3 linked regions of the Limibacter armeniacum genome follow. The protein of the gene in region 2 binds, or shares a complex with, the protein of the main gene of each other region. Links are inferred from orthologs where the notes say so. Each region holds a gene or a part of one and is shown on either strand. Other genes may lie near its edges.

Region 1 (2,931 bases), 330 kb from region 2 along the record:
AGGTTCCGAGATATAAAATTGAAGAAAGAACAGGAACCCACTAAAAAATTATCTATTTTTCATATCAATTGAAATTTGCTAGAATTGTAACTAATCGGCAGAGGGGAAGCTTAAGGAAAAGTCGGTAAGTGAAAGTTAGTGGGGAATAGAAATGCTACTGGTATCATTTGTTGTAGGTATCAGTTAGAGTGCAAAATATTTCTATGAAAAGTCAGATTAAAATAAAAATATGTGAACGGGAATATACGTTGATTGCCGATGCTCAGGAAGAGAAACTCCTGAGGAAGGCTGCGTATACCTTGAACGAAAAAATTGAGCTGAAACGCAAACGTTTGGGCATTGCTAGTACTGCGGATCTCTTGGCCATGACTGCTTTCGATATTTTGGTTGAAAGTATGGGACGGGCTGAAGAGGAAGCCGAAGCAGTTGCAATGCTGAGCGGGCTGAACAGCCTGATTTTGTCTGGTCTGAATACCAGCGGACAGGAAAACCCAGAAATCTGAACTTGCCTACTTGCTTTTAAATATTGCTTCCTTAAGAATCTGTATAAAGCAAACTTACCCGAAGCCAGATTTTATAGATGGTAACCTTGCATTAAATATGATGCGAGGTATTTCAAAACTGGTGTAAACATGATGGAAGTTGTAGTAACAGCAGTAGTTGCCCTGATTATAGGGGTAGTTATTGGCAGATATTTACTGATGCTTGTGTTCAAGCAAATGGAGACGGATGCTCGTCAAAAAGCAGAGAGGCTTATCGAGGACGCTAAGAGTGATGCAGAAGCCAATAAGCGAAGCAAGATACTGGAGGCAAAGGAGAAATACCTGAAGATGAAGTCTGACTTTGATAGTGATGTTGCAAAGCGTAAAAACCAACTCAGTGTTAATGAAAACAGACTGAAACAGTACGAAAATAAACTGAAGCAGAACGAAGCGAAACTGAAGCAGAAGGAAGCTCAGCTGGCAAAGCAATCAGAGCAACTGAAGAAGCAGAATACAGAGTTGGAGGATCGTTTCAATGAAGTAGCAGATCAAAAGCAATTAGCTATAAAGGCAAAGGACGAGGCTGAAGTGTTGCGTCAGGAGCAGGTTTCCAAACTGGAAAAGATTGCAAACCTAAAAGCAGACGAAGCAAGAGAGCAGTTGGTAGAAGCGTTGCAGGACGAGGCACGTACCAAAGCATCAATCCATATTAAGAACATTATGGAAGAAGCAAAGCTTACTGCAACCAAAGAAGCTAAGAAAACGATCATTACGACAATTCAACGTACGGCTGCAGAGCATGCGATTGAAAACTGTGTATCAGTATTCAACCTTGAAAATGATGATTTGAAAGGTAAAATCATCGGTCGTGAAGGTAGAAATATCCGTGCACTGGAAGCCTCTACAGGAGTGGAGATTATTGTGGACGATACACCGGAAGCGATTATCATTTCTGGATTTGATCCTGTAAGAAGGGAAATCGCAAGAGTTTCACTTCAGCGTTTGGTAGCGGATGGACGTATTCACCCTGCAAGAATCGAGGAAGTAGTAACCAAGACTCGTAAGAGTATTGAAGAGGAAATCGTTGAGTTGGGTGAAAGAACAGTGATCGACCTAGGTATTCACGGATTGCACCCTGAGCTGATCAAGATGGTTGGTAGAATGCGTTTCCGTTCATCTTATGGTCAGAACCTGTTACAGCACTCACGTGAAGTAGCCAAGCTTGCAGCATCAATGGCTTCTGAGCTAGGGCTGAATGCAAAACAGGCTAAGCGTGCGGGACTATTGCATGATATTGGTAAAGTATGGCCAGAAGAGCCAGAAGTACCTCACGCAATCTTGGGTATGAACTTGGCAAAGAAATACGGAGAGCATCCTGATGTATGTAATGCGATTGGAGCTCACCATGATGAAGTCGAAATGACGACACTAATTTCTCCAATTGTTCAGGCATGTGATGCAATCAGTGGTTCTCGTCCTGGAGCTAGACGTGAGATGATGGAATCTTATATCAAGCGATTGAAGGATCTGGAGAGTATGGCACTTAGCTTTAAAGGAGTGAACAAGTGTTATGCAATGCAGGCGGGTCGTGAACTGAGAGTGATGGTGGATGCCGAGAATGTAACAGATACAGAAGCAAGCCAACTGTCATTTGAAGTAGCTGACAAGATCGAAAAGGAAATGCAATATCCTGGACAGATCAAGGTGACAGTTATCAGAGAGATGCGTTCTGTGAATTATGCGAAGTAATCAATACAGATAGAGTTATAAATTAAAAAAAGCTGACCATTTACTTGGTCAGCTTTTTTTGTTTATCAGCATTACTTCTGCTTTCGCTGATGCATTTTCTTTCTATGACGGAAATCCATGTAGTATCCAGCCATTGGGAAAAGTGTACTCATCAGGAAAATGAAGATGATGGTATATACGATACTGTTATCCATATGCTTGATTGTTAGTGAGTATTGCGCTTTCTATATCCGCAAAGGTGATACATTTTACGCTTGATTACAAACCTCAAATACTCTTAGACTCATAATAGACGTTTACTTTGCCTCTTTGGTATTTGGGGGCGTCAATTGTACCATCTGTCCAAGAAGTCTTTCCTTTTTCCTGATCATAGTATGGCAACACATCTATAACTCTAATATATAGCCTCTTGTTTATAACCATGTCCCGGATGCTGTAACTTCCTTCCTTAAAATTTAATAAGTACTCATGGAACTTGTCTCTTACAAAGCGGGCGCGCATTACTGCGAGCTGTATGTTTGCAAGGGTACTTTCACCTGAAGACTGCCCCCGCCCTTCGATGGATATACGGTAACGTTTTTGGGGGTGGTGCAATACATTGTGAAGGACGCTGTGACAAAGTTCATCCAGCATGGGTTTATGAATCTCAATAAAGTTGTCGAGTTGAGTATGTCCCTTCATAAAGTTGACAAGAGTCTTG
Region 2 (2,986 bases):
CCAGTATTAAAAGCTGATTTTTTTAACAGATGCATATAGAAAAGGATAGCAAGATTTTACAAAAATGAAGCTACCTTAAGTTATTGGAGCACAAGAATGTGTTCAAAATGTGATAAAAAATACAATTAAGCGGACAATAGTTGGTGAAAATTTGTATTTTTCATGGTTGAAAGAAGAAAGAGATAAAAAAGCGGAAAAAAAAATTAAGCAAGCGGTTATTCTATGTGCAAAATAGAGGCACAACCCTACCTTGGGCTGCGGCATTATTCCTTAGCCAGCCATAGAGATAGAGAAATCAATAAGCAGTCAAGATCAACCTCTCATATTCGCCTCGCAGAATTTTCGCTGAATTAAGCTGTAACAAAAAGAAGTTCACATACGATGTTCGAAAACGTAATTAACAAAACTATTGCCCTCCCTGACGGAAGAGAGATTTCAATCGAATCAGGCAAGATGGCAAGACAAGCAGATGGTGCTGTTGTATTGAGAATGGGCAATACAATGCTTTTGGCTACTGTAGTGTCAAGCACAGATTTGAGAGAAGGAATCGATTTCTTCCCTTTATCAGTAGACTACCAAGAAAAATTTGCTTCTGCTGGTAAAATCCCTGGAGGATTCCTGAAGAGAGAAGGCAGATTAAGTGACAGGGAAATCTTGATTTCAAGATTGGTAGACCGTGCGCTTAGACCAATGTTCCCATCTGACTATCGTTACGAAACACAAGTAAATATTTCCTTGATTTCTGCAGATCAGGAAGCTCAACCAGACGCATTGGTAGCGTTGGCAGCTTCTTGTGCTTTAGCAGTATCAGATATTCCTTTCCCAACACCAATTTCAGAAGTTAGAGTAATCCTAACTAAGGATGGTGAATATGTAGTAAACCCAACACCAGCACAAATAGAAGCTTGTGATCTTGATTTGATCGTAGCAGCTTCTGAGGAGAATATCCTGATGGTGGAAGGTGAGATGAATGAAGTGTCGGAAGATGTTATGCTGGAAGCAATGAAAGTTGCTCATGATGCAATCAAAGTACAGTGTCAAGCTCAAGCCGAACTGACTGAGATGGCTGGCAAAACAGAAAAAAGAGAATACGACAAGGGACCTGAAAACGAAGAGCTAGAGAAAGAGATTTTTGATAAAGTATATGACAAGCTTTATGCTGTAGCTAAAGCTTCTATCAAAAATAAATCAGAACGTAAAGAAGCGTTCTCAGCTATAAAGCAAGAGTATTTGGACGCACTTCCAGAAGATGATGAAACAATTGATCTCTTCTTGGTGAAAAAATACCTGAATGCAGCAGAAAAGAAAGCAGCAAGAAACTTGGTGTTGGATGAAAAAGTTCGATTGGATGGTCGTCAGCTGACAGAAATTCGTCCAATTGAATGTGAGGTAGATTATTTGCCTTCAGCACACGGTTCTGCATTGTTTACAAGAGGTGAAACTCAATCACTGACAACTGTAACAATGGGTACTAAGTTGGACGAGCAGATGATCGATGGTGCTATGTTCCAAGGTACAAGCCGCTTTATTTTGCATTACAACTTCCCTGGTTTCTCTACTGGTGAGGTTAAGCCTAACAGAGGTCCTGGTAGACGTGAAGTAGGTCATGGTAACTTGGCATTGAGAGCACTTTCAATGGTAATGCCTCCTGAAAATGAAAACCCTTACACTGTACGTGTAGTGTCAGATATTCTGGAATCGAACGGGTCATCATCAATGGCAACGGTTTGTGCAGGTTCTTTGGCGCTGATGGATGCAGGTGTGAAACTTAAATCGACAGTATCAGGTATTGCGATGGGTATGATTTCAGACCCTGAAACTGGTAAGTATGCGATACTTTCTGATATTTTGGGTGATGAGGATCACTTGGGAGATATGGACTTCAAGGTAACAGGTACTGAAAAAGGTATCACTGCTTGCCAGATGGATATTAAAGTGGATGGTTTGTCATACGAAGTACTGAAATCAGCTTTGGCTCAGGCTAATGAGGGTAGGTCTCATATCCGTGGCAAGATGGAGGCTGTAATTAAGGAAGCTCGTCCTGACTTGAAACCTCATGCTCCACGTTCTGTGACAATCGAGATTGAGCAGGATATGATTGGTGCTGTGATCGGACCAGGTGGTAAGATTGTACAGGAAATCCAGAAGGAAACAAATACAACGGTTGTTATCGAGGAAGTTGAAGGTAAAGGTCTTGTAAATATCTTTGCTGTCAATGGAGACGATATGAAAGCAGCAGTTGAACGTGTAAAAGCAATCATTGCAGTACCAGAAATTGGTGAGGTATATGATGGAGTTGTAAAATCAATTCAGCCATTTGGAGCCTTCGTTGAATTCATGAAAGGTAAAGATGGTTTGCTTCATATCTCAGAGATTTCTTGGGAAAGAATCGAGACTATGGATGGTGTCATGGAAGTAGGAGAAGAAGTGAAAGTGAAGCTGATTGACATCGATAAGAAGACAGGAAAGTATAGACTTTCTAGAAAAGAACTGCTAGCTAAACCAGAAGGCTATCAGGAACGTAAAAAGGAAAGAAACGATAGAGGTGATCGTAGAGGTGGTGGAGATAGAGGTGGTAAGAAGAGATTCTAAATCACACTATTGAACATTATAGATAAACTAGGTGTTGTAATTCAAAGAAGTGGTATTACAATACCTAGTTTTCCTCTTGTCCAATCTTTTTATAATTGATTGTGAACTAATAAACCTACATATTCGTTATCATAAGGCATTTGTCTGAAAAAATAAAAGTCACCAACTGATGAGACAACTCAAGATTAGTAAGCAAATTACAAACAGGGAGTCGCAATCACTGGATAAGTATCTCCAGGAGATTGGTAAAGTCGACCTGTTAACTCCTGATGAAGAAGTAGAGTTGGCAAAGCGTATCAGGGAGGGAGATCAGCTAGCTTTGGAAAAGCTAACGAAAGCTAACCTCCGCTTCGTCGTTTCTGTAGCAAAACAGTACCAGAACCAAGGGCTCTCT
Region 3 (2,921 bases), on a different replicon or contig from region 2:
TTCGCACCAGTTGATGAAAGAGAAGGTCTTCCCGCTGTTGAAGCAAGATGATAAGCCTGTCTTTTTCATATTGATTGATAACCTTAGACTGGATCAGTGGAAGGTATTGGAATCGACTTTTACGGAGTACTTTGTGAAGGAAGAGGAGTCTGCTTATTATTCTATTCTTCCTACCACGACGGCTTATGCCCGTAATGCCATATTCTCAGGCATGATGCCATTGGATATGAAAAAGCACTATCCTAACCTTTGGGTTGACGAGGATTCAGAAGATGGCAAAAACAACAACGAATTTGAGTTCTTGCAGGAGCAATTAAGTCGTAACAAGTTCAATATTAAATCTTCATATAACAAAGTAATACATGTGCATCAGGGCAGACAGGTGCTAGATAACTTACATAGCCTGCTGAATAACAAACTGAATGTGATTGTGTATAACTTTGTGGATATGTTGTCACATGCCCGTACCGATACGGAAATGGTAAGGGAGCTGGCTCCTGATGAAGCGGCTTACCGTTCTCTGACACATTCATGGTTCCTGCACTCACCATTGTTGGAGACATTGAAGATGCTGGCAGAAAAGGATGTACATGTGATCGTGACGACAGATCATGGTACAGTGAGAGTGAAGCGTCCGCACAAGATCATTGGAGATAGAAATACCAATACGAACCTTCGTTATAAGCAAGGTAAAAACCTGAGCTATGACCGAAAGAATGTATTGGCTGTGGCTAAGCCAGAAGAATACATGTTGCCTAAAGTAAATGTATCAACTTCCTATGCTTTTGCAACAGAGGATTATTTCTTTGCTTATCCCAACAACTACAATCACTATGTGAAGTATTACAAGGACACCTTCCAGCATGGTGGCATTTCCTTGGAGGAAGTGATTATTCCTTATATACAGTTGAGGAGCAAGTGATATAATAACCTTTAGATATCATGTAAATGAAAACCCCCAATAGCTTTGCAGCCATTGGGGGTTTCTTTTATCTCAAGAGCTAAGTCTTATGTCTAGATACTCAGGATGTTTACCATCTTGATCAGCTCCTTGTTCAATGGCTTTTTCTTGTGAATGGCATCAGCAAATGGTGTGTAAGCTACCTGATCATTGATAATACCTACCATTTCACTTTTTCTACCTGCCAATAGGCCTTCTACAGCAGCCATGCCCATTCGGCTAGCCAATATACGGTCAAGTGCAGTAGGGGCGCCACCACGTTGGATGTGACCAAGGTTCGTAACACGAATGTCCATATGAGGCAGGGCTTCTTTCGCTTTTTGTGCAATCACGTTGGCATTGCCAAGTTCTTCACCTTCTGCTACCACTACCATGGCAGATGTTTTCTTGTTTTCTCTACCGTTTTTCAGCGTGTCGATTACGCTTTCAAAGCTGTCAGGGTTTTCAGGAACCATTACCAGTTCGGCACCACCACCGATACCACACTGGATAGCGATATAACCGGCATCACGACCCATTACTTCTACGAAGAATACACGGTCGTGCGAGTCAGCAGTGTCACGAATCTTGTCAATGGCATCCAATGCTGTGTTTACAGCAGTATCGTAACCAATTGTATAATCAGTTCCGTAAAGGTCATTGTCAATGGTACCAGGACAACCGATTGTAGGAATATTGAAGTCCTGTAGGAAAAGGTCTGCACCCGTAAAGGTACCGTTACCACCGATGGCAACCATTCCTTCGATTCCGGCATCCATTACCTTATCATAGGCTACTTGTCTCCATTCTTTGCTTCGGAATTCGTCGCATCTTGCCGATTTCAGAATAGTACCGCCTTTCTGAATGATATTGCTGACCGAATAGGAATCAAGCTTTACAAAGTCGCCTTCAATCATGCCTTTGTAACCGCGGATGATACCCATTACTTCAACCCCGTTATAAATGGCTGTTCTAACTACGGCTCTGACGCAGGCGTTCATGCCTGGTGCGTCCCCTCCTGATGTGAATACAGCTATCTTTTTCAATGTCGTATATTATTTGGTAGTGTTAAATACTAATTAATGTACAAGTGGTAATTAAAAAAATACAATATTGTCCACTTGGGGTGAAAGATAAGCAATAACCTTTCAACCTTCAACCGGCTTTACCTTCCTTTTGAAAAAATATTAGGAACGGACCTAGCCTAAACTGAAAGCAATCAGTGAATTTTCAGATAAAGGACAAAATTTTTGTGAAAATTTAAATATTCTAAGTCAAACATAGGATAAAAATAAACCCAACTAATGTTCAGCTGGGTTTTGAATATCACTTTCAGGTGAAAACAGCCATTGGCTATTTACGCTCAAACTCCTCTGCTATTCCACTTATTTTGCCATGCGAAATCTTGATGCCTTTGATTAGAGACGAGCTGAAACCCTGATGTTCCATCTCATTAAGTCCGGCTATGGTACAGCCTTTTGGCGTGGTCACCCGATCTATTTCCTGTTCTGGGTGATTGCCTGTTTCCATCAGCAGGCTGGCAGCTCCCTTGACGGTTTGTACGGCAATCTGCTGAGAAACCTCCGAGCTAAATCCGATCTCGATTCCTCCTTGAATGGCAGCCCTGATAAAGCGCATGGTATAGGCTATGCCGCAGGCTCCCAATACCGTAGAGGCTGACATCAGTCCTTCATCAATCATGATGGCATCTCCAAGTTGCTTGAACAATTCCAGAATGGATTGTTGGCTTTCCTGGTCTGCATTATTGGTGGCAATGCAGGTCATGGATTCCCGAATGGCAATTGCAGTATTAGGCATAACGCGAAAGACTGAAACATCACTACCAATTACAGACTGCATATCCTCTAGTGTAACACCAGTCACTACAGAAGCCAGTACATGTTTATTGGGATCAAGTACGGGCTTGATCTCTTCAAGGATCTCCTTGATCTGGTAGGGCTTTACAGCCAAAATAATCAGG

What was found. Proteins that work in one complex are often made in the same cells at the same time.
Region 1: pnp (region 2) and rny share a complex: the UniProt entries of both Bacillus subtilis proteins name them as parts of the possible RNA degradosome complex. The link is inferred for Limibacter armeniacum from one-to-one orthologs.
Region 3: pnp (region 2) and pfkA share a complex: the UniProt entries of both Bacillus subtilis proteins name them as parts of the possible RNA degradosome complex. The link is inferred for Limibacter armeniacum from one-to-one orthologs.

Annotation. Positions count from the first base shown.
Region 1 is NZ_JBAJNO010000009.1:1,864,201-1,867,131, reverse strand. It holds rny (ribonuclease Y), read left to right. Parts: upstream 1-632; coding sequence 633-2,231; downstream 2,232-2,931. Other genes in the region: V6R21_RS25610 (hypothetical protein), read right to left, coding at 2,499-2,931; V6R21_RS25615 (hypothetical protein), read right to left, coding at 2,303-2,425; V6R21_RS25625 (cell division protein ZapA), read left to right, coding at 204-503. UniProt on the Bacillus subtilis protein: Endoribonuclease that initiates mRNA decay. Initiates the decay of all SAM-dependent riboswitches, such as yitJ riboswitch. Involved in processing of the gapA operon mRNA, it cleaves between cggR and gapA.
Region 2 is NZ_JBAJNO010000009.1:2,196,636-2,199,621, reverse strand. It holds pnp (polyribonucleotide nucleotidyltransferase), read left to right. Parts: upstream 1-381; coding sequence 382-2,592; downstream 2,593-2,986. Other genes in the region: V6R21_RS26960 (sigma-70 family RNA polymerase sigma factor), read left to right, coding at 2,762-2,986. UniProt on the Bacillus subtilis protein: Involved in mRNA degradation. Catalyzes the phosphorolysis of single-stranded polyribonucleotides processively in the 3'- to 5'-direction. Necessary for competence development in Bacillus subtilis.
Region 3 is NZ_JBAJNO010000008.1:645,731-648,651, forward strand. It holds pfkA (6-phosphofructokinase), read right to left. Parts: upstream 1,987-2,921; coding sequence 1,015-1,986; downstream 1-1,014. Other genes in the region: porX (T9SS response regulator signal transducer PorX), read left to right, coding at 1-922; proC (pyrroline-5-carboxylate reductase), read right to left, coding at 2,294-2,921. UniProt on the Bacillus subtilis protein: Catalyzes the phosphorylation of D-fructose 6-phosphate to fructose 1,6-bisphosphate by ATP, the first committing step of glycolysis.